DNA from 3 places in the Candidatus Streptomyces philanthi genome. Region 3 is predicted to be linked to each of the others. Evidence: riboswitches for the same ligand, from Rfam matches in the RefSeq annotation. Region 3 holds a riboswitch; each other region holds the start of a gene.

Region 1 (9,845 bases), on a different contig from region 3:
GTCGGCGAGGGCGGCCCGCAGATCGGCGGCGAGACGGTCCTCGCGAGCCCCGGAGAAGAATTCCGCGTCGACGCCGAAGACCTCCGCGATCCGCAGCAGCACCGGCGCGGTCAGCGGGCGCAGGCCCTGTTCGAGCTGGTTGGCGTAGCTGGTGGAGATGCCGAGGGCGCGGGCCATGTCGGCCTGGTTCATGCCCTGCGCGCGGCGCAGCCGGCGCAGCTTGGCGTGGGCGTAGACCTTGCGACGGGCCGCTGGTCGGGCCATGGCGCACCTCCTCGTCGTCCCCGGGCGGCAGCGGAGCAGTTGCGAAAGTAGCATCCGCACAATTCGCAGGATTCGCATGTCCACAGCCCTGAGCTGTACGGAATCCGCAGAGTGGAACGGTGGCCCGGCGGCCGCCCGGCGGGCACCCTCGGTCGTATCGGCCCCGCCGGGGCCGAACGGGACCACGAGGAGCGCCGTGATCGAGCACCACGTCCGTGTCCACCCCAGCCGCGACCGCCTCCCGCGCGAGGAACAGCTCGCCTGGAAGCTCGCCGCGGTGGCCACCGCCACCGGGGAGCCGGAGCCCGGCAGCGCCGCCATGGCCGCCAACCGGGTGATCGACAACGCCGCGGTCGCCGTCGCCTCCCTGCTGCGCCGCCCGGTCGCCGTCGCCCGTGCCCAGGCCACCGCCCACGGTGCGCACACCCCCGGTGCCTCGGTCTTCGGCAGCGGCCTGCGGGTCTCCCCGGAGTGGGCGGCCTGGGCCAACGGCACCGCCGTACGGGAACTGGACTTCCACGACACCTATCTGGCCGCCGACTACTCCCACCCCGGCGACAACATCCCGCCGCTGCTCGCCGTCGCCCAGCACACCGGCCGCACCGGCGCCGACCTGCTGCGCGGCATCGTCGCCGCGTACGAGATCCATGTCGCCCTGGTCAAGGGCATCTGCCTGCACGCGCACCGCATCGACCACGTGGCGCACCTCGGCGCGGCCACCGCCTGCGGGCTGGGCGCCCTGCTGCGCCTGCCGACACCGACCGTGTACCAGGCGGTCCAGCAGGCCGTGCACACCACGACCGCCACCCGGCAGTCCCGCAAGGGCGAGATCTCCAGCTGGAAGGCGTACGCCCCCGCCTTCGCCGGCAAGGCCGCCGTCGAGGCGGTGGACCGGGCGATGCGCGGCGAGACCTCCCCGTCCCCGGTCTACGAGGGCGAGGACGGCTTCCTGGCCTGGATGCTCGACGGCCCCGGCGCCGACTACACCGTCCCGCTCCCCGCGCCCGGCGAGCCGCGCCGCGCGATCCTCGACACGTACACCAAGGAGCACTCCGCCGAGTACCAGGCCCAGGCGGTCATCGACCTGGCGCGGCGGCTGCGGGAGCGGACCGGGCCGCTGGACCGGGTCCGCTCGGTCGTGCTGCACACCAGCCACCACACCCACCACGTCATCGGCTCCGGCTCCGGCGACCCGCAGAAGTACGACCCCGGGGCCGGCCGCGAGACCCTCGACCACTCCGTGCCGTACATCTTCGCCGTCGCCCTGGAGGACGGCGCCTGGCACCACGAGCGGTCCTACTCCCCCGAGCGGGCACGCCGCCCGGAGACCGTCGCCCTCTGGCAGAAGATCACGACGGTGGAGGAACCGGAGTGGACCCGCCGCTACCACGACCCCGACCCGGCCCGCCGCGCCTTCGGCGGCCGTGCCGTCATCACCCTGGACGACGGCACGGTGATCGAGGACGAACTCGCCGTCGCCGACGCCCACCCCGCCGGCGCCCGGCCCTTCGACCGCGCCGCCTACACCGGCAAGTTCCGCACCCTCGCCGAGGGCATCGTGGCCCCGGACGCCCAGGACCGCTTCCTGTCCGCCGTGGAGAACCTCTCCGGCCTCGGAGCGCCCGGCCTGGACGCCCTCTTCCCCGCCGTCGGCACCGACGCCGTGGCCGCCGCCGACGCCCGTCTCCCGAAGGGCCTGTTCTGATGCTGCACACCCGCACCACCGCCGCCGAACGCCGCCGCGCCCTGCGCGCACGGCTCGCCACCGGCCGGCTGCTGGCGATGCCCGGCGCCCTCAACCCGCTCTCCGCCCGCCTGATCCAGGACACCGGCTTCGAGGCGGCCTACCTCTCCGGCGCGGTCCTCGCCGCCGACCTGGGCCTGCCCGACATCGGCCTGACCACGTCCACCGAGATCGCCGACCGCGCCCGGCAGACGACCCGGGTCACCGACCTGCCCGTTCTCGTCGACGCCGACACCGGCTTCGGCGAACCGATGAACGCGGCCCGCACCGTCCAGCTGATGGAGGACGCGGGCCTGGCCGGGATGCACCTGGAGGACCAGGTCAACCCCAAACGCTGCGGCCACCTCGACGGCAAGACCGTCGTCCCCCGCGAGGAGATGACCCGCCGCCTGCGGGCCGCCGTCGACGCCCGCCGCGACCCGGACTTCCTCCTCATGGCCCGCACCGACGCCCGCGCCGTCGAGGGACTGGACGCGGCGATCGACCGGGCGAAGGCATACGTCGACGCCGGGGCCGACGCGGTCTTCCCCGAGGCGCTGGAGGACGAGCGGGAGTTCGCGGCGTTCCGCGAGGCCGTGCCCGTCCCCCTGCTCGCCAACATGACCGAGTTCGGCAAGGGCCGCCTGCTGGACGCCCGCACCCTGGAGAACCTCGGCTACGACATCGCCCTCTACCCCGTCACCCTGCTCCGCCTGGCCATGGGCGCCGTCGAGGACGGTCTGCGCACGATCGCCGCCGAGGGCACCCAGCAGTCCCTGCTGCCCCGTATGCAGACCCGCTCCCGCCTGTACGAACTCCTCGGCTACGAGGACTACGCGGCCTTCGACACGGCCGTCTTCGACTTCACCCTTCCGCCCGGCGCCTGACGTACCGGAGGCCCCCATGTCCACCACCGCGCCCGAGGTCCACCGCGGCCTCGCCGGTGTCGTCGTCGACACCACCGAGATCTCCACCGTCATCCAGGAGACCAACTCCCTCACCTACCGCGGCTATCCGGTCCAGGACCTCGCCGAACGCCGCTCCTTCGAGGAGGTCGCCCATCTGCTGTGGTACGGCGAACTCCCCGACGCCCGGCAGCTCGGCGAGTTCCGGGCCCGCGAACGCGCGCTGCGCCCCCTGGACCGCACCACCGCCGAACTGCTGGCCCGGCTGCCCGAGACCTGCCACCCGATGGACGTACTGCGCACCGCCGTCAGCTTCTTCGGCGCCGAGGACCCCACCGAGGACGACGACAGCCTCGCCGCCCACCACGCCAAGTCCCTGACCCTGCTCGCGAAGCTGCCCACCGTCGTCGCCGCCGACCAGCGCCGCAGACGGGGCCTGGAGCCGATCCCGCCCGACCTCTCCCTCGGCCACGCCGAGAACTTCTTCCACATGTGCTTCGGCGAGGTCCCCGCCCCCGAGGTGGTCCGCTGCTTCGAGATCTCCCTCGTCCTCTACGCCGAACACAGCTTCAACGCCTCGACGTTCACCGCCCGCGTGGTCACCTCCACCCTCTCCGACCTCTACAGCGCGGTCACCGCCGCGATCGGCGCCCTCAAGGGCCCTCTGCACGGCGGTGCCAACGAGGCGGTGATGCACATGCTGGAAGAGATCGGCGACCCGCGGCGGGCGGGGGAGTGGCTGGACGAGGCCCTCGCCGCCAAGCGGAAGATCATGGGCTTCGGCCATCGCGTCTACAAGCACGGGGACTCCCGCGTCCCGATCATGCAGGCCGCCCTGGACCGTCTGGTGGCCCGCACCGCCGACCCCGAGGCGACGCGGCTGGCGGCCCTGCACACGGCGCTGCGCGAGGCGATGGCCGCCCGCAAGGGCATCCACCCCAACCTCGACTACCCCGCCGGACTCGCCTACCACCTGATGGGCTTCGACACCCCGGCCTTCACCCCGATCTTCGTGATGAGCCGCATCACCGGCTGGACCGCCCACATCACCGAACAACTTGCCCACAACGCCCTGATCCGCCCGCTGGCCTCCTACGACGGCCCCGGGCAGCGGCCGGTGCCCTCGGCCCCGTAGCGGGGCCCGCCGGCTGTCCCTGCCGCACGTCCACGGGCGAGGCGGCCGTGAACCGTCACACGGGCCGTTTCGCTGGGGGCGGGGTGATGCTACGCGGACAGCTCGTCCGCCTTGATGCTGCCGACGAACGCCGACCACGCGGGCGCGGCGACCGTGAGGACGGGGCCGTGCGGGTTCTTGCTGTCGCGGACGGGGACGGCGCCGGTCGCGACGGCGGACGGAGCCCACTCGACGCACTGCCCGCCATTGCTGCTGTACCAGGACTTGATCCAGGAGAGGGGTTCGGTCGTCACGGGGTGCCCTTTCGTACAGTAGGCGGCCGGTACTGGCCTTGCCGCGACGGCGGCCCCCTGCCTGGATGGACGTTCGCCAGGCCCGAAACTCCCGTCCCGGCCCTATCGGGCAGCGCCGGCCGGGGCGGGCGCGGTGGCCGACGAGTGCGGCCGGCCGCATGTGCACGACGTGCCGGGGACCGCCCCCGGCACGGCACAGCCAAGAAGGGAACCCGCAGTGGACCCGGAAAAGCTGAGCACGTTGTCCACGTACGCGGGAGATGAAGAGAACAGCCCAGAGTGAGATCGGCCCCGGCAATGACGGCCAGGAGGGCAACCCCAACCAGGGATGCGGTGACAACTGGCCGTCAACCGGGCGCCATAGCACGGTGATCAACTAGGTGAGGCGGCCCCGCGCTGACAGGCTGCCGGGGTCGCCTCACCTTTGGGAGAGCTGCTCCATGCCGAAAGTCATGAACGATCGCGGTCGCGTCACCGTGTTCCCCCTGCTGCACCTGTGGCCCGACGTGTACGGTGCCGTCGCGTACGCCACGACCGGCCGTTTCGGCGTGGACGCCGTGGTCGGGTATCTCCCCGTCCCAGAAGTCCCCGACGTGCACCTCATGGACGTTGCGGCCCGCCACGCCCCGCAGGCTGTGGAGTGGCTGCTGTGCACCGGATGGTCTTCCCGCGTGGTCCCGAAGCCCGGAACGCTGGATCTTCGCGATGCCGAATGGACGCTGGAGGTGGACGGCACCAGCGAGCCGGCCAAACCCGTCTACGGCCACCAGCGGCTGCATTTCGGCCCGCATGACCCTCAAGGACCCGGATCTCCACGCACAGGCTTGCGCGGTACTCCGTAGCCGGGTTCCTGAACCTGTCGGCGTGTCATCGCCATCCGGCCCCCGCCCTAGCCGTCCTCACAGGTGAGGCCCGGGGCCGGGGCCGGAACGCGCCCCGGCCCCGGACGGGCGTCCGCGTCAGGAAGCGGGCAGTTCGCCGCGGACCGTGCGGGCCGCGGTGACCAGGTTCTCCAGTGACGCGCGGGTCTCGGGCCAGCCGCGGGTCTTCAGACCGCAGTCCGGGTTGACCCACAGCCGCTCGGCGGGGATCGCCTTCAGGCCCGTGCGCAGCAGCCCGGTCACCTCTTCGGCGTCCGGCACCCGCGGGGAGTGGATGTCGTACACCCCGGGCCCGGCCTCGCGCGGATAGCCGTGGGCGGCCAGTTCGCGGGCGACCTGCATGTGGGAGCGGGCGGCCTCCAGGCTGATGACATCGGCGTCGAGGTCGTCGATCGCCTGGACGATGTCACCGAACTCGGCGTAGCACATATGGGTGTGGATCTGGGTGTCCGGCCGCACCCCGCCGGTGGTCAGCCGGAACGCCTCGGTGGCCCACGCCAGGTACCCGGCGCGGCCCTCCTCGCGCAGCGGCAGCGTCTCGCGCAGCGCCGGCTCGTCGACCTGGATGACGGGCGTCCCGGCCGCCTCCAGGTCGTTCACCTCGTCCCGCAGGGCCAGCGCGACCTGCCGGGCGGTGTCGCCCAGCGGCTGGTCGTCGCGGACGTAGGACCAGGCGAGCATCGTGACCGGGCCGGTCAGCATGCCCTTGACCGGCCGCTTCGTCAGCGACTGCGCGAACGTCGTCCAGCGCACCGTCATCGGCTCGGGCCGCGAGATGTCCCCGGCGAGGATCGGCGGCCGGACGTAGCGGGTGCCGTACGACTGGACCCAGCCGTGCCGCGTCGCCAGGTAGCCGGTGAGCTGCTCGGCGAAGTACTGGACCATGTCGTTGCGCTCCGGCTCACCGTGCACCAGGACGTCCAGACCGGTCTTCTCCTGGAAGGAGATCACCTCCTGGATCTCGGCCCTGATGCGCTCCTCGTAGCCGGCGGTGCCGATCCGGCCGGCGCGCAGGTCGGCGCGGGCGGCGCGCAGTTCCGCGGTCTGCGGGAAGGAGCCGACGGTGGTGGTCGGCAGCAGCGGCAGTCCGAGGCGGGCGCGCTGCGCCGCGGCCCGCTGTGCGTACGGCCGGGAGCGGCGCGCGTCGGCGTCGGTGACGGCGGCGGCCCGCTCGCGGACCTCCGGGTCGCGGGTGAGGGGCGAGTGCGTACGGGAGGCGATGTCGGCGCGGTTGGCCGCCAGCTCCCCGGCGACGGCGTCCCGGCCGCTGCTCAGCCCGCGGGCCAGCACGGTGATCTCGGCGGTCTTCTGCCGGGCGAAGGCGAGCCAGCGCAGGATCTGCGGGTCGATGTCCCGTTCGGCGGCCGCGTCGAAGGGGACGTGCAGCAGGGAGCAGGACGCGGACACGTCGACGCGGTCCGCGAGACCCAGCAGCGTGCCGAGGGTGGCGAGGGACTTCTCCAGGTCGTTGACCCAGATGTTGCGGCCGTTGACGACACCGGCGACCAGCCGCTTGCCGGGCAGCCCGCCCGCGGCGGCGAGGTCGTCCAGGTTGGCGGCCGCGGCCTCGGTGAAGTCCAGTGCCAGCCCCTCGACCGGGGCCTTGGCCAGCACCGGCAGGGCGTCCCCGAGACGGTCGAAGTACGACGCGACCAGCAGCTTCGGCCGGTCGGTGAGCGCGCCCAGGGCGTGGTGGGCGCGGCGGGCGGCGTCCAGTTCGGCCGGGGTGCGGTCCTGCACCAGGGCGGGCTCGTCCAGCTGCACCCACTCGGCGCCGGCCGCGCGCAGATCGGCCAGGACCTCCGCGTACACGGGGAGCAGGCGGTCCAGGAGGGTGAGCGGGTCGAAGTCCGCGGGCGCGCCGGGCGCGGGCTTGGACAGCAGCAGATACGTGACCGGGCCGACCAGGACCGGCCGGGGCGTCAGGCCCAGGGCCAGGGCCTCCTTCAACTCGCCGGTCTGCTTCGACGAGTCGGCGGTGAGCACCGTTTCCGGTCCCAGTTCGGGTACCAGGTAGTGGTAGTTGGTGTCGAACCACTTGGTCATCTCCAGTGGCGCGACGTCCTGGGTGCCGCGCGCCATCGCGAAGTACCCGTCGAGCGGGTCGGCGGCGACGGCTTCCCGGTGGCGCGCGGGGATCGCGCCCACCATGACGGTGGTGTCCAGGACGTGGTCGTAGTACGAGAAGTCACCCGTGGGGACCTCGTCGATACCGGCGTCGGCCAGCTGACGCCAGTGGGTACGGCGCAGGTCGGCGGCGGTGGCGCGGAGGGCGTCGGCGGTGACGGCGCCCTTCCAGTAGCCCTCGATCGCCTTCTTCAGTTCCCGGTGCTGTCCCTGGCGGGGGTAGCCGTACACGGTGGCCCGTGCTGCCGCGGCTGCGGGCTGGGTGGTCACGGAGATCTCCTTCGCGAGATGAATCCCTGAGATCCCGGCGGCGGGACGAGAGCGCGAAGGGTGACGGACCCGGCGGGTACGACCGCGCGCGGCACGGCGCCGTCCTCCGCCTGGTATGTACGCCGACCCGCCCTCGAGGTCACCGGGATGTCCGTGCGGGAGAGGCTCACGCACGGGCAGATGGCAGGTCTTCGGACTCGCGGGCACGTCCTCGGGGGAGGACACCTACTGGCCGTCGCTTCCCGGGCCCGTGGCGGACCCAGTGCGTATGACGGCGGTCGTTCCCGCTCACCGCTGCGGGGCAGTCCCGGATTCCCACCGGGTTCCCTCTTGCGACGCTCCCGTCTGGCGGACGGGGCGAACCAGCTGCACCGCCCACCCTAAGCGCTCGCACGCGATGTGGGGGAGTACGCCCGCGAAGCGGAGGGTGACGTGGCACACGCGGACGGTGGGTGCGCCGGGTTCTCCCGGGGGAGGGACGGCGAAGCGGGGGCGTACGGGGACGGCCGTACGCCCCCGCTCGGGCGGGGCGCCCCTGGGGCCGGCGGCGGGACGTCCGCCGCACCGGTCCTAGTGGAACTGCTGCTCCTCGGTCGACCCGGTCAGCGCCGTGGTGGACGAGGCGGGGTTGACGGCGGTGGAGACCAGGTCGAAGTAGCCGGTGCCGACCTCGCGTTGGTGCCTCACCGCGGTGAAACCGTCCGCCTGGGAGGCGAACTCGCGCTCCTGGAGGTCGACATAGGCGGTCATGCCGTGCTCGGCGTAGCCGCGTGCCAGGTCGAACATGGCGTGGTTGAGGGAGTGGAAACCGGCCAGGGTGATGAACTGGAACGCGTAGCCCATGGCGCCCAGTTCGCGCTGGAACTTGGCGATCTGGTCGTCGTCCAGGGCGGCCTTCCAGTTGAACGACGGCGAGCAGTTGTAGGCGAGCTTCTGGTCCGGGTACCGCGCGTGGACGGCCTCGGCGAACTCGCGGGCCTGTGCCAGGTCGGGGGTGCCGGTCTCGACCCAGAGGAGATCGGCGTACGGGGCGTAGGCCAGCCCGCGGGCGATGACCGGCGCCATGCCGTTGCGCACCCGGTGGAAGCCCTCGGCGGTGCGCTCCCCGGTGGTGAACTCGGCGTCGCGTTCGTCGACGTCGCTGGTCAGCAGGGTGGCGGCCAGGGCGTCGGTGCGGGCGACGACGAGGGTGGGGACGTCGGCGATGTCGGCGGCGAGGCGGGCCGCGTTGAGGGTGCGGATGTGCTGGGAGGTGGGCACCAGCACCTTGCCGCCGAGGTGGCCGCACTTCTTCTCCGAGGCGAGCTGGTCCTCGTAGTGGACGCCGGCGGCGCCCGCCGCGATCATCGCCTTGGTCAGTTCGAAGGCGTTGAGCGGCCCGCCGAAACCGGCCTCGGCGTCGGCGACGATCGGCGCGAGCCAGTCGGTGGTGTCGCCGGCGTCCTCGGCGGTGGCGATCTGGTCGGCGCGCAGCAGCGCGTTGTTGATCCTGCGGACCACCTGGGGAACGGAGTTGACGGGGTAGAGGCTCTGGTCGGGGTAGGTGTGCCCGGCCTGGTTGGCGTCGGCGGCGACCTGCCAGCCGGACAGGTAGATCGCCTGGAGGCCCGCCCTGACCTGCTGGACGGCCTGGCCGCCGGTGAGCGCGCCGAGGGCGTGGACGTAGTCGCGCTCGTGCAGCTGCCGCCACAGCCGTTCGGCGCCGCGCCGGGCCAGGGTGTGCTCCTCGCGGACGCTGCCGGAGAGCCGGATCACGTCCTCGGCGGTGTAGGTGCGCTCCACGCCCCGCCACCGGGGGTCGGTCTCCCACCGCCGCCGGAGCTCCTCGGCCGCCCGCTTCCTCGCGTCTGCCATGACTGTCACCGTCTCCTCGGTCCGTGCCGGACGGCCACCCGCCGCCTCGGGGGACGGGGGTGGCACTGTGTGTCGTTCGGGGGATGCGGCCCGCCTGGCGCCGGGCGGCGGAAGGTGAGCAATGCTGCCGGTTCGGACTCCCGCTCCTGCCGGGATCTCCGACGTCAGGGCCTGGATCGCGCCCCGGCTCCGAGCGGTGTCACCGGTGCCCGGCGGGCCGCACAGCGACTGTGGCACTGGCACTGAGTGCCATCAAGCATGGAGGCATGCCAACTTCTGCGAATCTTCCGCCCGTTGTCCGCCAAGGTTGCGAAGGGTGCGGTCGGACGCCTGTTCCCGTACGCTGACCGCTACCCGGAACACGGAGGGCCGTGCGGTGGCCAAGACGTACGC
Region 2 (9,845 bases), on a different contig from region 3:
GCGGCGGAGCGTGAGGCCGCCCACCGTGAGCGCGGCACCTCGCGGCCGATCACGGTCGTCGGGAACCCGGTGCTGCACAAGGAGTGCGAGGACGTCACGGAGTTCGGCGACGAGCTGGCCCAGCTGATCGACGACATGTTCGCCAGCCAGCGCACCGCCGAGGGCGTGGGCCTGGCCGCCAACCAGATCGGCGTCGACCTGAAGGTCTTCATCTACGACTGCCCCGACGACGGCGGCGTCCGCCACGTCGGCGCGATCTGCAACCCCGTCCTGGACGAGCTGCCCGCTGAGCGCCGCGTCCTGGACGACTCCAACGAGGGCTGCCTGTCGGTGCCCGGCGCCTACGCGGAGCTGGCCCGCCCCGACTACGCCGTGGTGCGCGGCCGTGACGCCAAGGGCGAGCCGATCGCCATCGAGGGCACCGGCTACTTCGCGCGCTGCCTCCAGCACGAGACCGACCACCTCTACGGCCGTCTCTACATCGACCGGCTGTCCAAGCGCGACCGCAAGGACGTCTTCAAGCAGATGGCCGAGACCGAGCCGCGCTACCCCGTCGTCCCCAACGACTGACCACCCGCGCGCATCCGGGACCGGAACGGCCCGGCGCCCCGCCACCGGCGGAGCGCCGGGCCGTCCCCGTGTCCCTACGCTCCCTGGTACGCGGCCCAGACCAGCGGCGGGAGGGTCGTACCGCGGCCGGTCTCCTTGCCGCCGAGGCCCTCCAGCGGCAGCAGGTCCGGGGCGCCGGGCTTGTTGCGGAAGAGGGTGACGGCCGTGGTCGGGCCCGCCTTCGCGGTGTCGTCGAGGGGCGTGCCGATGAACCACGCCGACTTCTTCCGGTCGCCGGGCTCGGTGCATCCCGCCGCGACCGACGCCATGGTGCCGCCCCGGGCCTCGCCCAGGGTGCGCCAGCCCAGTCCGCCCAGCGCGGATTTGACCTGTTCGGCGACGACGTCATGGACCACGCGCTCCGGCTCCGGGCGGTCGAAGCCGTCCACCTCCTCCCCGTCGAGGGTCATCCGGGAGATCGCGTACGGCTCGGCGTGCAGGCCGCCGTTGACGAAGGTGGTGTAGGCGCTGGCCATCCGGATCGCGCTGGGGACCGAGGTACCGAGCGGGAACGTCGGCTCCAGCCGGGCCAGGCTCTCCTTGCGCAGCCCGAGACCGAGGGCCGTGGCGCGGACCTTCTCCAGGCCGACGCGCTTGCCGGCCTGCACGAACGGCTGGTTCTCGGCGTTCATCAGGGCCTCTCGCAGATCGCTGTAGACGGGGTCGACGGGGAGCGGCGGCCGGGGCCCGGAACCGGTGTCGAGGCCGGCCGGGGGATCGGCGGGCCGGCTCTCCTCCAGGACGGCGGCGAGGACGAACGGTTTGAACGCGGAGCCGGCCGGGACGGCGACGGTGTCGGCGTTGTTGGTGAAGTGCCGGGTGGCGTCGGGGCCGCCGTACAGGGCGAGGACCGCGCCGTCCGCGGGGCGGACCGTGGCCGCGCCGAACTGGGCGTGGGCGTCGGCGGGCCGTTTCTTCGGGTCGAGCTTTTGCCGGCGCACCTGGTCGACGGCCTTCTCCAGTTTCCGGGTGAGTTTCTTGTCGAAGGTGGTGTGGATGCGGTAGCCGCCGCGGGCCAGGTCCTTGTCGGTCAGACCGGTGGCGCTCTTGATGAATTTGTTGGCGATGTCGACGAGATAACCGGTCTGGCCGGCCTGGCTGTCGGGCTTGGCGGGCGGCAGGGGTTCGGGGAATTCACGGTAGGTGTCGCGTTCCTCCTGGCTCATCTTCCCGGTGGCCACCTGCCGGTCGAGAATCCAGGACCAACGCGCCTCGGCCCGCCGGTGATTGGCCTTGCTCAGGCCCGGGTCGTACTGTTCCGAACCCTTCAGCACGGCCGCGAGCAGCGCTCCCTGGCTCGGGTTCAGCTTCGAGGCGTCGATGCCGTAATAGGCGTGCGCGGCGGCCTGGATACCGTTCGAACTGCGACCGAACCAGCTTGTGTTGAGATAGCCGCGGAGGATCTCGTTCTTGCTCTGCCGGTTGTTCACCTTGAGCGCGATGAAGAATTCCTTGAACTTGCGGGTGACCGTCTGGTCCTGCGAGAGATAGGTGTTCTTCACATACTGCTGGGTGATGGTGGAACCGCCCTGGGCCTCTTCGCCGGAGAGCATGTTGACCACGGCGCGGGTGATTCCGGGAAGGGAGACGCCGGGGTCGTCGTAGAAGGTGTCGTTCTCGGCGGCGATCACCGCGTCCCGCACCGGCCGGGGCACCTTGGAGAGTTCGACGTTCTGCCGGTTGACGGCGCCCACGCTCACCATCTGGCTGCCGTCCGACCAGTAGTAGACGGACGCCTCCTTCCCCGCCAGGGCGTTCTCGTCGGGAATGTCGACGGCGAAGTAGACGGCGGTGAACGCGGCGGTCAGCGCGCAGACGGCCAGTGCGGCGAGGCCGAGCCACTGCCGCCAGGACGGCAGCCAGCGGCGTGGTCCCGTGCGGCCGTTGCGCGGATAGTCGAGGAACCGGCGGCGACGTGGGGTGCCCTTCATACTGACGTAGATGTCCTGGCCCCCACCCCCGGTTGTCAGCTGACCGAATGGTCGTATTTGGCGGGTGACCTGGGGTGATACGCAAAGGGGCACCTCCGGAGGAATCCGGCGGCGCCCCTTCGCGGGTGTCCTAGAACTCGTCGTCGAACGACACCGAACCCTCGACCGCGACCTGGTAGGCCGACGCCCGGCGCTCGAAGAAGTTCGTCAGCTCCTGGACGTTCTGCAACTCCATGAAGGAGAACGGGTTCTGCGAGCCGAAGACCGGCGCGATGCCCAGGCGCTGGAGCCGCTGGTCGGCCACGCACTGGAGGTACTCGCGCATCGAGTCGGTGTTCATGCCCGGCAGGCCGTCCCCGCACAGGTCCCGCGCGAACTGGAGCTCCGCCTCGACGGCCTCCTTGAGCATCGCGGTGACCTGCTGCTCCAGCGCGTCGTCGAAGAGGTCGGGCTCCTCCTCGCGGACGGTGTCCACCACCGAGAACGCGAACTCCATGTGCATGGACTCGTCGCGGAACACCCAGTTGGTGCCGGTGGCCAGGCCGTGCAGCAGGCCGCGCGAGCGGAACCAGTACACGTACGCGAAGGCGCCGTAGAAGAACAGGCCCTCGATGCACGCCGCGAAGCAGATGAGGTTGAGCAGGAAGCGGCGGCGGTCGGCCTTGGACTCCAGACGGTCGATGTTCTCGACCGAGTCCATCCAGCGGAAGCAGAACTCCGCCTTCTCACGGATCGACGGGATGTTCTCCACGGCCGCGAACGCGGCGGCGCGGTCGTCCGGGTCGGGCAGATAGGTGTCCAGCAGCGTCAGATAGAACTGGACGTGCACGGCCTCCTCGAACAGCTGGCGGCTGAGGTACAGCCGGGCCTCGGGGGAGTTGATGTGCTTGTAGAGCGTCAGCACCAGGTTGTTCGCCACGATCGAGTCGCCCGTCGCGAAGAACGCGACCAGCCGCCCGATCAGGTGCTGCTCGCCCGGCGACAGCTTGGCGAGGTCGGCGACGTCGGAGTGGAGGTCGACCTCCTCCACCGTCCAGGTGTTCTTGATCGCGTCGCGGTACCGGTCGTAGAAGTCCGGGTAGCGCATCGGGCGCAGGGTCAGCTCGAAGCCCGGGTCCAGGAGGTTCTTCGCGCCGGTGGTGGCGGTGTGGGAGGCGGCGTTCGACTCGCGCCGCGGCGTTTCGGGTGTGGTCGTCATTACTGGCATGCCTCGCAGGACTCGGGGTTCTCCAGGGAGCAGGCGACCGCCTCGGGGTCGGCGGCCTGCCGGGGTACGGGGGCGGAGGTCGTGGTGCCGCGCGCCGACTGGGCGATCCGCGTCGCCGGACGCGACCGCAGGTAGTACGTGGTCTTGATGCCGCGCTTCCAGGCGTAGGCGTACATCGAGCTGAGCTTGCCGATGGTCGGCGACGCCATGAACAGGTTCAGCGACTGGCTCTGGTCGAGGTAGGGGGTGCGGTCCGCGGCCATGTCGATCAGCGCGCGCTGCGGGATCTCCCAGGCCGTGCGGTACAGCTCCCGGACCTCGGCGGGGACCCACGGCAGCTCCTGCACCGAGCCGTTGGCCTCGCGCAGCGCGTCCCGGGTGCGCGCGTCCCACACGCCGAGCGCCTTCAGCTCCTCGACCAGATACGTGTTGACCTGGAGGAACTCACCGGACAGCGTCTCGCGCTTGAACAGGTTGGACACCTGCGGCTCGATGCACTCGTAGACACCGGCGATGGAGGCGATGGTCGCGGTCGGCGCGATCGCCAGCAGCAGCGAGTTGCGCATGCCGGTGGCGGCGACGCGGGCGCGCAGCGCCGCCCAGCGGTCCGCCCAGCGGGGCTCCGCGTCCGGATAGTGGTCGGGGTGGAGCACGCCACGGGCGGTACGGGTCGCGGACCAGGCCGGGTGCGGGCCGTGCCGCTCGGCGAGATCGGCGGACGCCTCGTACGCCGCGAGCATGATCCGCTCGGAGATACGGGTCGACAGCTCCCGCGCCTGCGGCGAGTCGAACGGCAGCCGCAGCCGGAAGAAGACGTCCTGGAGCCCCATCAGGCCCAGGCCGACCGGCCGCCAGCGGGCGTTGGACGCGCCGGCCTGCTCGGTCGGGTAGAAGTTGATGTCCACCACGCGGTCGAGGAAGGTCACCGCGGTCCGCACCGTGGCGTCCAGCCGCTCCCAGTCCACCGCCTCCCGCCAGTCGGCGGTGTCCTCGCGCAGGTGCGCGGCGAGGTTGACCGAGCCGAGGTTGCAGACGGCGGTCTCCCCGTCGTCGGTGACCTCCAGGATCTCGGTGCACAGGTTGGAGGAGTGGACGACCCGGCCGGGCTCGGCGGTCTGGTTGGCGGTGCGGTTGGCGGCGTCCTTGAACGTCATCCAGCCGTTGCCGGTCTGCGCGAGCGTCCGCATCATCCGCGCGTACAGCGCCCGCGCCGGGATCTGCTTGACGGCCTTGCCCGCGGCCTCCGCCTCGCGGTACGCGGTGTCGAACTCCTCGCCCCACAGGTCCACCAGCCCGGGGACGTCGACCGGGGAGAACAGCGACCAGTCGGCGTCGTCCGCGACCCGGCGCATGAACTCGTCCGGGATCCAGTGGGCGATGTTGAGGTTGTGGGTGCGGCGGGCGTCCTCACCGGTGTTGTCGCGGAGCTCCAGGAACTCCTCGATGTCCGCGTGCCAGGTCTCCAGGTAGACGCAGGCGGCGCCCTTGCGGCGGCCGCCCTGGTTCACCGCGGCGACCGAGGCGTCCAGGGTGCGCAGGAACGGCACGATGCCGTTGGAGTGCCCGTTGGTGCCCCGGATCAGCGAGCCGCGCGCCCGGATGCGGGAGTACGACAGACCGATGCCGCCGGCGTGCTTGGAGAGCCGGGCGACCTGGTGGTAGCGGTCGTAGATCGAGTCCAGCTCGTCCAGCGGGGAGTCCAGCAGATAGCAGGAGGACATCTGCGGGTGCCGGGTGCCGGAGTTGAAGAGGGTGGGGGAGGAGGGCAGGTAGGACAGGGTGCTGGTGAGGCGGTACAGCTCGGCGACGTCCGCCAGCGCCCGCTCGCCGTCGTCCTCGGCCAGGCCGCAGGCCACCCGCAGGAGGAAGTGCTGGGGCGTCTCCACGACCTTCCGGGTCACGGGGTGGCGCAGCAGGTAGCGGGAGTAGAGGGTGCGCAGGCCGAAGTAGCCGAAGCGGTCGTCGGCGCCGTCGGCGAGCGCGGCCTCGACAAGGGCGTCCAGCCGGTCCGCGTGGGTGGCGACGAAGGCGGCGGTGCGGTCGGCGATCAGGCCCTCGCGGTGGCCGGTGGCGACGGAGGCGGAGAACGCGTCGGCGCCCTGGCCCGCGGCCTCCTCGGCGATGGCGAGGGTGAGCAGCCGGGCGGCGAGCCGGGAGTACTGGGGCTCGTCGCCGATCAGACCGGCCGCGGCCTCGATGGCGAGGTCCCGCAGCCCGGCCTCGTCGGAGCCGGGGTGCCGGCCGCGCAGCGCGGCGGCGGCGACCTTGCCGGGGTCGGTCGCGGTGAGGTCCGCGGTCAGCTCGGTCAGGGTGCGGAGCAGGGCGGTGCCCGGGCCGTCACCGGCGTCCGGGGCGGGGAGGTTCCCGGCGGGGAGCGTGGTGGCGGCGGGCGGTACGGCCCCGGTGTCCGACACGGGCTCCGATGGCGCGATGGTCACGTGCTGCTCTCCCTCACTCGACGAAGGCCGGGAGGGGGAACTCGACGGGCGCGCACGGGGGCGTGCGCACCCCGGCCGCGGCCGCGGGCGCGCGGGCACACCGCGCGGCGTCCACCGGCCCAACCCTCGGGGCCCGGACGTATCGACGCCCGCGCCGGGGACGGCGCGGCCGTACCGTCGGCAGGTCCTCGGACTCACGGGCGCGCAGCCGTGACCACGTCCGGGACGGGATCAGGCGAAATGTGCGCACACGTACACCGTTGCGGGACAGTTCCGGACTCGCACCGGATTCCCCTGCGGCGACAGCGAGCACGAGCATACATCTTGTGTTGGGCCGTGCAGGCGCCACCACATCTTGTGTGTCGCGTGTGATCGAGCGGTGCCTGTCAGTGCCCTCGGCTATCGTCGGCCGTACGTTCTCTGCTCCGCCCGAGGCAGTAAGGAGAGGGTTCCATGACCGCGCTCGCCGACCGTCCGCACGGGCTTCTCGCCGAGTACTTCGAAGAGGCCGCCGCGATACTCGCGCGCTCCGAGGAGGGCGCGCGGCTGGAACTCATCGACGGGAAGATCAGGAGCAAGGCCGTGCCGGACGGGGACCACGGGCGGATCATCGAGTGGCTGATGCGCATTTGCCTCCAGTCGAGGCCGGAGCTGTGGCTCTACCCTGACCAAGGGCTCAAGGTGGAGGAGTACCGGGGCGGCCGGGCCCGCCCGGACGGTTCGCTCGCGCGCAGCGGTGCCTTCGTCGGCCAGGGCGAGTGGGCCGACCCCGCCCCGGTCCTGATGGTCGTCGAAGTCACCTCTTATGACTCCGACACCGACCGGCGCGACCGTGTCGAGAAGCCCCGCGCCTACGCGGAGACCGGTATTCCGGTGTTTCTGCTGATCGACCGGGAGGCGTGCGAGGCGACGGTGTTCAGCGAGCCGGACGGCGTCCGCTATGCGGACGTGCACACCGTGCCGTTCGGCAGGACGCTCGCGCTGCCGGACCCGGTGGGCATCACGCTGGAGACGGAGGCGCTCAAGGACTGGGTGCGGTGACCCGGCCCGCCCGGTGAGCCGGGCCCCCGGTGGCCGGCCGCGCAGGCCAGGGCCGCCGCGCCCCCCCGCAGGGGACGCGACGGCCCGTACCGCTCAGTGCCCGGTCGGGACGCCCGCGTCCTCGGCCGGGCGGGGCGGGGTGGTGCGTACGCCCGTGTCGCCGGCGTCGGCGGTGTAGTCGGCGGGGCTGGTCTCGTCGGTGCCCTGGGGGGCCTTCACGGCGCGCAGGACGAGGGTGAGGACCACCGTCACCACGACATTGAGGACGAAGGCGGTGAGACCGATGTAGCCGATCTGGCCGATGCCGGGGATCTCGGCGCTCGAACCACCGAAGTGGGCCTGCGTCGGGCTGGCCACGCCGTACGCCGCGAGCGTGCCGTAGATCATGCCCGCGGCCCAGCCGGCGAGCAGCGCCCAGCGGTGGAACCAGCGGGTGAACAGCCCGCCGACCAGCGCCGGCATGGTCTGGAGGATCCAGATGCCGCCCAGCAGCTGGAAGTTGATCGCGACGGTCTTGTCCATGCCCAGGACGAAGACCAGCGCGCCGACCTTCACCAGCAGGGAGACCAGCTTGGCGACCTTGTGCTCCTGCTCCGGGGTGGCGCCGGGGCGCAGGAAGTCCTTGTAGACGTTGCGGGTGAAGAGGTTGGCCGCGGCGATCGACATGATCGCCGCGGGCACCAGCGCGCCGATGCCGATGGCCGCGAACGCCACCCCGGCGAACCAGCTGGGGAACATGTCCGCGAACAGCTGCGGGATCGCCAGCTGCGCGTTGCCGTGGGTGTCGGTGCCGGCCTTGACCGCCATGAAGCCGAGCAGCGCGAGGAAGCCCAGCATCAGCGAGTACAGCGGCAGGATCGTGGTGTTGCGGCGGATGACGTCGCGGCTGCGGGAGGAGAGCGTCGCGGTGATCGAGTGCGGGTACATGAACAGCGCCAGCGCCGAGCCGAGCGCCAGCGTCGCGTACGCCCACTGGCTGTTCGGGCCGCTGACCAGCTCGCCGCGCGGCTTCCCGGTCGGTCCCGTCTCGGCGAGTGCCTTGCCCGCCGCGTCGAAGACGGCGTGGAAACCACCGAGTTTGATGGGGATGTAGATGATCGCCACCGCGATGACGAGGTAGATCAGCCCGTCCTTGACGAACGCGATCAGCGCGGGCGCGCGCAGCCCCGACGAGTAGGTGTACGCGGCGAGCACCGCGAACGCGATGAGCAGCGGCAGGTCCTTGACGAACCAGTTGCCGGACGCGCCGCCGCCGACGCCCATCACGTCCAGCACGGCCTGGATGCCGACGAGTTGGAGCGCGATGTACGGCATCGTCGCGAGGATGCCGGTGAGCGCGACGGCCAGTGAGAGCCCCTTGGAGCCGAAGCGGCCGCGCACGAAGTCGGAGGTGGTGACATAGCCGTGGCGGTGCGAGACCGACCACAGCCGGGGCAGGAAGGTGAAGATCAGCGGGTAGACCAGGATCGTGTACGGCACCGCGAAGAAGCCGGAGGCGCCCGCCGCGTAGATCGCCGCGGGGACGGCGACGAAGGTGTACGCGGTGTAGAGGTCGCCGCCGAGCAGGAACCAGGTGACCCAGGTGCCGAAACTCCGGCCGCCCAGGCCCCATTCGTCGAGGTTGGCGGACTGTTCGGCGCGCCGCCAGCGGGCGGCGAGGAAGCCCATCACCGTGACGAGCACGAAGAAGAGGACGAAGACGGCGAGGGCGACGCCGTTGACGCCGCCCGAGGCGCCCTCGGCGAGGGGGACGGACAGGGCGCGGTTCATGACGCGGCACCGCCCTTGCGGGCCCGCTGCTCACGCCGGACCAGGTGGTACGCGATGGTGGTGAGGCCCGTGGAGATCAGCACCCACAGCATCTGGTACCAGTAGAAGAACGGGATGCCGAGGAACCTCGGCTCGACCCTCGCGTACGAGCCGACCCACAGTACGGCCACGAACGGGGCGAGCAGGCACAGCCCGGCGACCACCCTCGTGGGCGTGACGACCGGTCCCGTGCCGGGTGTTCCGGCGTGCTCCGTCATACGGTTGCTCCGTCCCTCGTCTCCCGTGGCGATGGGCTGGAAATCTAGGGCAGAGCCGTAGCGGGCGTCACTAGCCGTCCGCATATCGGTACGGCAACGGCGGGTGTGATGTCCCCCGGCGGGCGGAATGCCCCCCCGCCGGGGGTGCGGCGCGGTCAGTCCGCGGGGCGGCGCAGCCGGGCGACGAACTTGTACCGGTCGCCGCGGTAGACCGAGCGCACCCACTCCACGGGCCGCCCCTGCTCATCCCGCGAGTGGCGGGAGAGCATCAGCATCGGCAGCCCGACGTCGGTGCCCAGCAGATCGGCCTCGCGCGGGGTGGCCAGGGACGTCTCGATGGTCTCCTCCGCCTCCGCGAGCCGGATGTCGTAGACCTCGGCGAGCGCGGAGTAGAGGGAGGAGTAGCGGACGAGGTTGCGGCGCAGCGCCGGGAACCGCTTGGCCGACAGATGGGTGGTCTCGATCGCCATCGGCTCGCCGCTGGCCAGCCGCAGCCGCTCGATGCGCAGCACCCGGCCGCCGGCGGAGATGTCGAGCAGACCGGCCAGCCGGTCGTCGGCGGTGACATAGCCGGTCTCCAGCAGCCGGGAGG
Region 3 (9,845 bases):
GACGTGCAGCCGGTCGCAGTAGGCGGCGGCGAGATTGAGGTCGTGCAGCACCAGGAGGCTGGTGACGGGCAACGCGCGGACGAGGGAGAGGAGTTCCAGCTGGTAGCGGACGTCGAGGTGGTTGGTGGGCTCGTCCAGGGCGAGCAGTCCGGGTTCCTGCACCAGGGCGCGGGCCAGCAGGGCACGCTGCCGCTCACCGCCGGACAACTCCTCGAACGGGCGCTGCCGGAGACCGCCGACCCCCACGCGCTCCAGCGCCCCGGTCACCCGCCGTACGTCGTCGGGGCCGTCCTGCTCCCAGAACCGCTTGTGCGGGCTGCGGCCCATCGCCACCACCTCGTGCACACTGAGCCCCGACACCACGGTCGCGTCCTGCGGCACCACCGCGATCCGGCGGGCCCGCTCCTTCACCCCGAGCGCCGCCGCGTCCTCACCGTCCAGCAGTATCCGGCCCGAGCGGGGGCGCAGCGCCCCGTACACACAGCGCAGGAACGTCGTCTTCCCGCTGCCGTTGGGGCCGACCAGGCCCGCGGTCTCCCCGGGGCGCACGTCGAGGGACACCCCGCTCAGCAGCTCCCGGCCGCCGGCCTCGTAGCGCACGTCCTGGGTGACGAGGCCGACCGGGGGCGTCTCCCCGGCGCTCATGCCCGTACCTCCTTCGTCGAACGGCGCAGCAGCCACAGGAAGAAGGGGCCGCCCGCCAGCGCGGTGACGACACCGACCGGGATCTCCTGCGGCGCCGCCGCGGTACGGGCGACAAGGTCGGCGAGCAGCAGGAAGACGGCGCCGCCGAGCGCGGCCACCGGCAGCAGTCGGCGGTGCCCGGAGCCGACGGCCATCCGGGCCGCGTGCGGCACCATCAGCCCCACGAAGCCGATCGAGCCGCTGCACGCCACCAGCACCCCCACCACCAGGGAGACCAGCACGAACACCCGGGAGCGGAAGCGTCCCGCGTCCAGCCCGAGCGTGCGGGCCCCCTCCTCCCCGGCCAGGAGCAGATCGAGGGGCCGCGCCAGCGCCATCAGCAGCGCCACCCCCGCCACGAGGACGACGGCCGGGACGAGGAGTTCGTCCCAGCGGGCCGCGCCGAGCCCGCCGAGGGTCCAGAACATCACCGCCCGCAGCTGCTCCGACTCCGCCGACACGACGAGGACGAGACTGGTGAAGGCGGAGAGGATGTACTGGACGGCCACCCCCGCGAGGACCAGCCGGCCCGTCGTCATGGTGCCGCCGCGCCGCGCCATCGCGTAGACGGCCACCAGCGCCACCAGCGAACCCGCGAACGCGGCCAGCGGCACCAGGAACGTCGTGGCCACCGCGCCGCCGACGCCCAGGACGAGCACCGTGACCGCGCCGGCCGACGCCCCGGACGACGCGCCCACCAGGAACGGGTCGGCCAGCGCGTTGCGGACCAGCGCCTGGAGTACCGTTCCCGTCACGGCCAGTCCCGCGCCGACCACCACGGCGAGCAGCACCCTCGGCAGCCGCACGTCCCACACGATCGACGCGTAGGCGCCGGTGTGCGGCCCGTCGAACAGGACCCGGACGACGTCCGCCGGCGGTATCCGCACCTGGCCGATGGCCAGCCCGGCGACCGCCGAGGCGGCCAGCAGCACCACGAGGCCCGTCAGCACCAGCGGGAAGCGGGCCGCCGCGGGGAGCGGGGGCCTCATGCGGAACGCGGGTGGAGCTGCGCGGCCAGGTCCTCGACGGCGTCGGCGACGCGGACGCCGAGGACGGCGGAGGACAGCGGGAGCACCGCGAACCGCTTGTTCCTGATCGCCGGGACGTCGGCGAGCGCCGGGTCGTTCAGCAGACGCTTCTTCTTCGCCTCGACGCTCGTCCCGCCGTAGTCGTAGATCACGATGACCTCGGGCCCGCGGTCGATGACCTTCTCCCAGGAGACGGCGGAGAAGACCTTCCCGATGTCGCCGAAGACGTTCCGGCCGCCCGCCAGGGTGATGATCTGGTTGCCGATGCCCCGGCCGCCCGCGGTGAACGCGCTGCTGTCGCCGGAGTCGTACACGAGGACCGAGGGCCGGTGCACGCCCTTGAGGCGCTTGGTCACCGCGTCGATCCTCCCCTGGAGCCGCGCGACCAGCCTCTCGCCCCGCTCCGGGACGCCGAAGGTGCGCGCGACCTGGCGTATCTCGGTGGCCAGTTGCTCCGTGCCGACCGGGCCCTCGGCGCAGTTCTCGACGTTCAGCCGGGTGGCGATGCCGGTCTTCCGCAGCGTGGCGCGGTCGAGTCCGGCGCCCTTGTCGAAGGCGCTGGTGTAGCCGCCGTAGACGAAGTCCGGGTTCGCGCCCAGGAGGACCTCCTTGGACGGGTACTTGCCGGCGAGCACCTTCAGCCCCGCGTACGCGGACCGGTACTCCGGGAGGATCTTGTCGTCCAGGTACGCGGTGCCGGCGATCCGGTCGCGCAGCCCGAGGGCGAGCAGGATCTCGGTGGCGTGCTGGTTCATGGTGACGGCACGGTGGGGCGGCTGGGTGAACGTGGTCCGCTCACCGCAGTTGGTGACCGTGTACGGGAACCCTTCCGTCGTGCTCCGCCCACCCTTCGCGCCCTGCTCCGGCGCGCCGCAGGCGGCCACCGGGAGCACCAGGAGGAACGGGAGCAGCGCGCGCAGCGCGGCCCGGGGTCCGGACATGACGTTCTGCCTCTCCTGGGGAAGTCCTCGTTCCCCTGGTCGTACGGAGAAGGCGGCACGTCAGTGTCTGGCTCCCGGGGCCGCGGGGCTCCCGGTCACAGTGGCGGGACCGCACCGGATTCACACCGGTTTCCTGTCCTGCACCGCCTGGGGTTGGTGCGCACAGTGTGCCAGACGCTTCTCCCGGGACACCGTCCGGCTCCGCACCGGCCCAACGCGCGGTCAGCGGGGGCCGGTCAACGGCAGGCGAAGCCGCGCGGGGGCGGTGCGGTGCCCGGCGGGCCGGGGCAGGCCCGCCGGGCACCACGCGGGTGGTCAGCGGAAGAGGCGCTTCCAGGTTTCCGGGCCGGGGTAGCCGTCGGCGTCGGCGCCGCGCCAGCCCTGGGACCGTTGGAACGCCTCGACGTTGCGGCGGTCGGACTCGCTCCAGCGGGGGCCGGGGCCCTGGGAGTAGTGCTTGCCGAAGCCCTTCTTCACCAGTTGCTTCCCGAGCCGGGAGACATGGGCGTTGTTCGCGCCGGGGCGGAAGTACTGCTTACCGGGGAACGCCGTGGACTGGCCGCTGCCCGAGCCGCCGCCGGACGTGCCGCCGGAGCCGCCGGACGAGCCGCCGACGTTCTTGCCCGTGCCGTCGACCAGGTAGCGCCAGGTGGCCGGGCCGGGGATGCCGTCGGCCTCCGCCCCGGACCAGCCCTGGGCCTTCTGGAACGCCTGGGTGGCCTTGCGGTCGGAGTCGGACCACCGGGGGCCCGGACCCTGCGAGTAGAACTTCCCGGCACCGCGCTTGACCAGCATCTGCCCGAGCTTGGTGACGTTCGCGTTGTGGGCGCCTGGGCCGAAGGACGACGCGCCCGGGAACGCGTTGCCGCCGCCTCCGGTGTTGCCGCCCTCACCGCCGGAGGTGACCACGTTCTTGTAGCGGTAGGGGACGTACTTGGCGGAGTTGGAGGTGTACGCGTAGGGGAGGGTCCGCTTGACCGCCCCGAGGCCGCCGGCCTCCTCCATCACCACGTACCGGGTGCGGGCGCTGTCGGCCCAGCCGGCGAAGAGCACCACGTGCGAGCCCTTCTCGGGGTTCGCCGGGTTGTGGTAGAGCAGCATGTCGCCGGGCTGGAGCTGGCTCTTGGAGATCCGGACGCCGTACTGGTGGATGTCGCCGGTCCAGTGGTTGCCGGACAGGCCCCAGGCCATGGAGATGAAGCCGGAGCAGTCCTGCCGGTAGCCGTCCGACCAGTAGCCGTTCCAGACGTACGGCACCCGGGCGTCCACCCAGGTCTGGGCGCGGGCGAGGATCTGCTGGCGCGTCAGCGACAGGTCGTGGCCCGCCGTCCGCGCCAACTGCCGGCGGCCGTGCAGCGGCCCCGGGTCGCCCTGCGGGTTCGCGGCCCTGGTGGCCGCGGCGGGGACGGCCGGGACGGACGCGGGGGAGGCGGTGATGGGGGACGTGGTGGTGCTGTGGGCCGGGGCGGGCGTCGCGGTGGCCGCGAACGAGGCTCCCGCACCGCCCAGCAGCGTGGCCCCGGTCAGGGTCGCCACGGCGGCGATGTCGCGGCCCCGTACGCCGCGGCAGCCGGTGTCCTCGGTGCGCTGGAGCCGGCATCCGGGGCATGTACAGGTGTCGAGGGGTATGTCGACGAAGGTGGGGGCTGCCGTCATCGTGTGACCTGCTTCCTGAGGGGACGGGGGAGGGGCGGCGGTACGCGCCCGCCGTTCCGGGCGGGCGCAGGGGGGCCGGCGACGACCGTGCCGGTCACGGCCGGTGCAGCAAGGCCGGGCATCTGGCTCACCTCGCAGTCGATGGGTGCGTACGCCCCGGATCCGGGCAGGCGGGAGCGCGTCCACCCATGATGATCATGATCGAGGTTCATCCTAGAATGAGGTGAAAGCGGACCGAAAGAGCGTTTAAGTCTTTTGTCTGTTTCGGTATCTGGCGCTCGATGTGTTCCAACGGCCCGGAAGCCGCTGTGACCTGGCCGTCCCGGCTCCCGTTCCGTCGTCGCCGTGAGGATGAGACGAGGGGCCGGCCCGCACGGACACCCCGGAGGCCCCTCCCGGGCTTCGCGCCGACCGCCCCCGACCGCGCTACGAGCGGACTCCCGCCGATTCGCCCGGTGGCCGGTGCAGCCGGTGGAGGCGGGCGTAGGCCGGGTTGTGGGCGAGCAGCTCGTCATGGGTGCCGCGGGCGACACAGCGACCCTGGTCGAGCAGGACGATCTGGTCGGCGTCGCGGACCGTGAGCAGGTTGTGGGAGATGATGATCGTGGTGCGTCCGGACATCAGCAGGCGCAGGGGCTCCAGGACCCGGCGGCTCGATTCGGCGTCGAGGCCGGTGGTCGGCTCGTCCAGGATGAGGACGGGGGCGTCCCGGATCATCGCGCGGGCGATGGCGAGGCGCTGGCGCTGGCCGCCGGAGAGCAGCCGGCCGCGCTGGCCCACCACGGTGTCGTAGCCGTCGGGCAGGGCGCTGATGAAATCGTGGGCGTCCGCCGCGCGGGCCGCGGCGCGGATCTCCGCCTCACCGGCCTCCGGACGCCCGTACGCGATGTTCTCGCGGACCGTGCCGTGGAAGACCAGCGTCTCCTGGAGCACCACGGCGACGTTCTCCCGCAGCTCGTCGAGGGCGAGGTCGCGCAGGTCGACGCCGTCGAGCCGCACCGATCCGGACGACGGGTCGTAGAAGCGGAGCAGCAGCTTGGAGACGGTCGACTTGCCCGCCCCGCTGGCCCCGACCAGCGCCAGGGTCTCTCCCGGGGCCGCCGTGAACGACACCTGCGACAGCGCCGGTGTCTCGACGTCCGGGTAGTGGAAGGAGACCTTGTCGAACGTGACGGCGCCCCGGGCGCGCCCCAGCGGGCGCGGGGTCGCGGGATCGGCGACCTGAGGGCGCTGGTCGAGGAGTTCGATGATCCGTTCTCCGGCCGCGGAGGCCGAGAAGAAGATGTTGCCGAGTCCCGAGATCCCCTGGATCGGGGCGAACAGCCTGCTCAGCAGGCCCAGGAACACCATCAGTCCGCCCAGTGAGAGCCGCCCGTTGCTCAGCTCCCAGGCGCCCAGGCCCATCACCACCAGGCCGCCCGCGACCTCGACCAGGTCGACGGCCGGGTCGTACAGCGCCCCGATACGGGTCGAGGCCATCGCCGCGTGGTAGCGGCCGACGGTCTCCCGGCGGAAGCGGGTGTGCTCCCACTCCTGCCGGTTGTACGCCTGGACGAGCGCGATGTTGCCGAACGTCTCCTCGGTGACCGCGGTGATCGAGCCGGCGCGCTGGCGGCGCTCCCGCGAGGCCGCCTGGATCAGGCGCGCGAAGCGCCGCGCGGTCAACCAGAACAGGGGGGCCATGACCAGCGCGGCGAGGGTGAGGTCCCAGCTGAGGAAGAACAGCAGGCCGAGATAGATAAAGAGGCGGGCGATCTCGCCGATCACGCCGATGACCCCGGAGAGCAGGAACGTCTCGATGGCGTCGACGTCCCCGGTGATCCGGGCCAGGAGGTCACCGAGCCGCCGCCGTTCGAAGAAGCCCAGGGAGAGGCGCTGGATGTGCCGGAAGACGTCCGAGCGCAGGGTGAGGAGGAAGCGTTCGCTCACCCAGCCCGACGTCACCTCGTCGGCGAAGGAGAGCACTCCCGAGAGCAGTGCCAGTCCGGCGAAGGCCGCGGCGATCGGGAGGAAGAGGTCGAAGCGGCGGGGGACGAGCATGTCGTCGATCACGATCTTGAACAGCCAGATCTCCGCGCCCTCGACCACCGGGCCGAGCAGTACCAGGACCAGCAGGAGCACCATCCAGCGGCGCCCGCCACGGGTGTAGGGCCAGAACCTCCGGAAGATGTCGCGGAGGGGAACCGGGGGTGCGGCGGCCACCAGCCCGCCGGAGTTGCCGGCGACGCCGAGCATGCCGCCCAGAAGTGAGCGCAGGGTGCGTCTTCTGGTCATCTCACGCCAATCGCCCGTCCGCGAGCGTCACTCCGTGCCGGTCGGTCCGCCGCCCGGAAACAGCGAGGCCGGGCACAAGGCCCGGCCCGCTCTCGCATCGGGGAAACGGTCGGCACGCTGCCGATCGCGCTAGCGCCAATCGTCGCGGCCGCGTCCGTGCCTGCGGTATCCGCCGCGCCCGTAGCCGTGGTCATAGCCGCGCCCGCGGCCGTGTCCGCGTCCGTAGCCGCCGTGACCGCGTCCGCCGTGGCCGCCGTGACCACCGTGACCACCGTGTCCACCGCCGTGGCCGCCGCCACCGCGGTCTGCGAAGGAGATGAAACGTCCGAGGAATGACATGATCAAACCTTCTTTCGTGGTTTCCTCTGCAATCCATCGTCATGCTCCGTACCGGGATACACAAGCCGAGAAGGGCTGCAACGCGAGAATTTGACGACTTTTCTTGAATCACCTGCATGCCGTACGGGCTGACGCATCGTGCGGCCGCGTAGCTTTCTGTCATGTACCGCTCCGACCTGCGGGGAAGCCCATTTTTCGGTCCGTTGGAGCGGGGTGGTGAGGGGTGTGGTGCACCGTGTGCGGTGGCGTAGTGGCGAACCGTCACCTTGTTCACGTTCCGGCGTAAGGAACTTGCATTCCCAAAGCATTTACTCAGGCAAAGCCATCAGGAATTCCCCGGCCGCTCGAACCGTTGTCGCGCGGAATGTGCGACCCCTGGGGTGGCTGGTGGCGCTAATCCCGCCGGGTGGAATGGTGTGCGGTCCCTGGTGGCCCGCCCGTATTCGCCTCCGCCCGCGATGTGGTGAGGTCGCGTCAGTTCCGTATGCCTCGTGGGGCCTGGTGGGGCGCCGGTGGCTACCGACCCCCGCCCGATACCTGTTAGGTTAGCCTTGCCTAAGTCGTGACGGATTGAGGGGTATGCGTGCGGGAGACGGAACTTACCGGGAGGACGGCGCTGGTCACCGGGGCCGGGCGCGGGATAGGGGAGGCCGTGGCACGGCTCCTCGCCGGGCAGGGGGCCCGGGTGATCGCGGTCGACCGGGACGCGGACGCGGTGGCCGCGCTGGCGGCCGGATCGGACGGCCGGATCACCGCCCGCCCCACCGACGTCACCGACCGTGCCGCGGTCGACGCGCTGGTCGCTGAGGCGGAACGCGCCGTCGGCCCCCTCGACACCCTCGTCAACGTCGCCGGTGTGCTGCGCACCGCGCCCGTCGTCGATCTCACCGACGAGGACTGGGACGAGACCTTCGCCGTCAACACCACCGGCGTCTTCCGCCTCTCCCGCGCCGTGGCCCGCCGCATGGCCGCCCGCGGCGGCGGCAGCATCGTCACGGTGGCCTCCAACGCGGCCGGCGTCCCCCGCGTCGGCATGGGCGCCTACGCCGCGTCCAAGGCCGCCGCCGCGCACTTCACCAAGTGCCTCGGCCTCGAACTCGCCCGCAGCGGAGTGCGGTGCAACGTGGTGTCCCCCGGCTCCACCGACACCGACATGCAGCGCGGCATGTGGTCCTCGCCGCAGGACCGCGACCGGATCCTCGAAGGCGACCTCGGCGCCTACCGCGTCGGCATCCCCCTCGGCAGGATCGCCGACCCCCGCGACATCGCCGAGGCGGTCGCCTTCCTCGTCTCGGACCGCGCCCGCCACATCACCATGCAAGAGCTGTACGTCGACGGAGGCGCGACGCTGCGGGTCTGACCCGCCGCCCCGCCCCGTCCCGCGCGCCCGCGCACCCTCCCCTCGTGAAAGGTTCCCCATGGCGCTGCCCGCCATCGCCCCCTACCCCATGCCCGCCCCGGACGCGCTGCCGGACAACCGCGTCGACTGGGACGTCGACCCCGGCCGGGCGGTCCTGCTCGTGCACGACCTCCAGAACTACTTCCTGCGCGCCTTCACCCCCGGCGCGGCCCCCCTCGACACGCTCCTCGCCAACGTCGCCCGGCTGACCGGGGCGTGCCGCGCGGCCGGCGTCCCCGTCGTCTACTCCGCCCAGCCCGGCGGCCAGACGCCCGGACAGCGCGGACTCCAACAGGACTTCTGGGGCCCCGGACTGCCCGACGACCCCGAGGCCGCCGCCATCGCGCCCCAGGTCGCGCCGCGGGACGGCGACACCGTACTGACCAAGTGGAAGTACAGCGCCTTCGTCCGCACCGACCTCGACGAGCTGATGCGCGAACAGGGCCGCGACCAGCTCGTCATCACCGGCGTCTACGCCCACATCGGCGTGCAGTCCACCGCCTGCGACGCCTGGATGCGCGACCTGCGGGCGTTCCTCGTCGCCGACGCGGTCGCCGACTTCTCCGAGGACGACCACCACCGCGCCCTGCGCTGGGCGGCCCGCAACTGCGCGGCGGTCACCACCACCGACGCGCTCCTGCCGCGCGTGGAAGGGAACTGACGACATGGCGCTGACGGTGCAGCGGATACGCGAGGACATCGCCGACGCCCTCGGCGAGGAGCCCGACGACATCCCCGTCGACGAGAACCTCGTCGACTACGGCCTCGACTCCATCCGCATCATGAGCCTGATCTCCCTCTGGCGGCGCGACCACGGCGTCGAGGTGACCTTCGCCGACCTCGCCGAAAGCCCCGCCGTCGAGGCGTGGGCGCCACTGCTGGGGGCCACGGCATGACCACCGCCCCCCTCGCCCCCGCCACCCCGGCGCAGGACACCGTCCCGGCCGCGGGACTGCCGCTGACCTCCGCGCAGACCGGCATGTGGTACGCCCAGGCCCTCGACCCGGAAAGCCCCGCGCAGAACACCGCGGAGTGCGTCGAGATCCACGGCCCGCTGGACGCGGCCCTCTTCGCCGAGGCCCTGCGCCGTACCGTCGCCGAGACCGACGCCCTGCGCGTCCGCATCGCCGACACCCCCGACGGGCCCCGGCAGTTCCCGCTGGACGACGCGCCACCGGCCCCCCACACGGCCGTCCTCCTCGACCGGGACGACCCCGACGGCGACGCCCACGCCTGGATGCGCGACGATCTCGCCCGGCCCTTCGACCTCGCCACCGGGCCGTTGCACCGGCACGCCCTCTTCCAGGTCGGCGAGGAACGCTGGCTGTGGTACCAGCGGGTGCACCACATCGCCCTGGACGGGTTCGGCCACTCCATGGTCGCCCGCCGCGTCGCCGCGACCTACAGCGCGCTCGCCGCGGGCGGCGACCCCGGCCCCTCGCCGTTCGGACACCTCACCGACCTGGCCGCCGAGGACGCCGCCTACCGCGCGTCCGACGCGTACACCGCCGACCGCGCCCACTG

The links. A riboswitch is a leader RNA that binds a small molecule or an ion and turns the genes downstream of it on or off. The one in region 3 is predicted to bind cobalamin.
Region 1: linked by a shared signal. The riboswitch ahead of metE (5-methyltetrahydropteroyltriglutamate--homocysteine S-methyltransferase) and the one ahead of AC51EU_RS01805 (ABC transporter substrate-binding protein) in region 3 are both predicted to bind cobalamin.
Region 2: linked by a shared signal. The riboswitch ahead of AC51EU_RS08505 (ribonucleoside-diphosphate reductase subunit alpha) and the one ahead of AC51EU_RS01805 (ABC transporter substrate-binding protein) in region 3 are both predicted to bind cobalamin.

What each region holds. Positions count from the first base shown of each region.
Region 1 is NZ_JCANQV010000064.1:3,471-13,315, reverse strand. It holds gene AC51EU_RS10690 (short-chain fatty acyl-CoA regulator family protein) at 1-264, opposite strand, end outside; gene AC51EU_RS10685 (MmgE/PrpD family protein) at 461-1,969, shown strand; gene prpB (methylisocitrate lyase) at 1,969-2,874, shown strand; gene AC51EU_RS10675 (bifunctional 2-methylcitrate synthase/citrate synthase) at 2,891-4,027, shown strand; gene AC51EU_RS10670 (DUF397 domain-containing protein) at 4,117-4,320, opposite strand; gene AC51EU_RS10665 (hypothetical protein) at 4,761-5,162, shown strand; gene metE (5-methyltetrahydropteroyltriglutamate--homocysteine S-methyltransferase) at 5,280-7,598, opposite strand; cobalamin riboswitch at 7,764-7,980, opposite strand; gene aceA (isocitrate lyase) at 8,169-9,452, opposite strand; gene AC51EU_RS10650 (short-chain fatty acyl-CoA regulator family protein) at 9,829-9,845, shown strand, end outside.
Region 2 is NZ_JCANQV010000046.1:16,088-25,932, reverse strand. It holds gene def (peptide deformylase) at 1-570, shown strand, start outside; gene AC51EU_RS08515 (transglycosylase domain-containing protein) at 645-2,540, opposite strand; gene AC51EU_RS08510 (ribonucleotide-diphosphate reductase subunit beta) at 2,671-3,738, opposite strand; gene AC51EU_RS08505 (ribonucleoside-diphosphate reductase subunit alpha) at 3,738-6,185, opposite strand; cobalamin riboswitch at 6,348-6,508, opposite strand; gene AC51EU_RS08500 (Uma2 family endonuclease) at 6,639-7,226, shown strand; gene mctP (monocarboxylate uptake permease MctP) at 7,320-8,996, opposite strand; gene AC51EU_RS08490 (DUF3311 domain-containing protein) at 8,993-9,253, opposite strand; gene AC51EU_RS08485 (GntR family transcriptional regulator) at 9,409-9,845, opposite strand, start outside.
Region 3 is NZ_JCANQV010000005.1:33,143-42,987, reverse strand. It holds gene AC51EU_RS01815 (ABC transporter ATP-binding protein) at 1-645, opposite strand, end outside; gene AC51EU_RS01810 (FecCD family ABC transporter permease) at 642-1,673, opposite strand; gene AC51EU_RS01805 (ABC transporter substrate-binding protein) at 1,670-2,653, opposite strand; cobalamin riboswitch at 2,695-2,832, opposite strand; gene AC51EU_RS01800 (peptidoglycan-binding protein) at 2,969-4,309, opposite strand; gene AC51EU_RS01795 (ABC transporter ATP-binding protein) at 4,736-6,583, opposite strand; gene AC51EU_RS01790 (2,3-dihydro-2,3-dihydroxybenzoate dehydrogenase) at 7,506-8,282, shown strand; gene AC51EU_RS01785 (isochorismatase family protein) at 8,341-8,982, shown strand; gene AC51EU_RS01780 (phosphopantetheine-binding protein) at 8,987-9,217, shown strand; gene AC51EU_RS01775 (amino acid adenylation domain-containing protein) at 9,214-9,845, shown strand, end outside.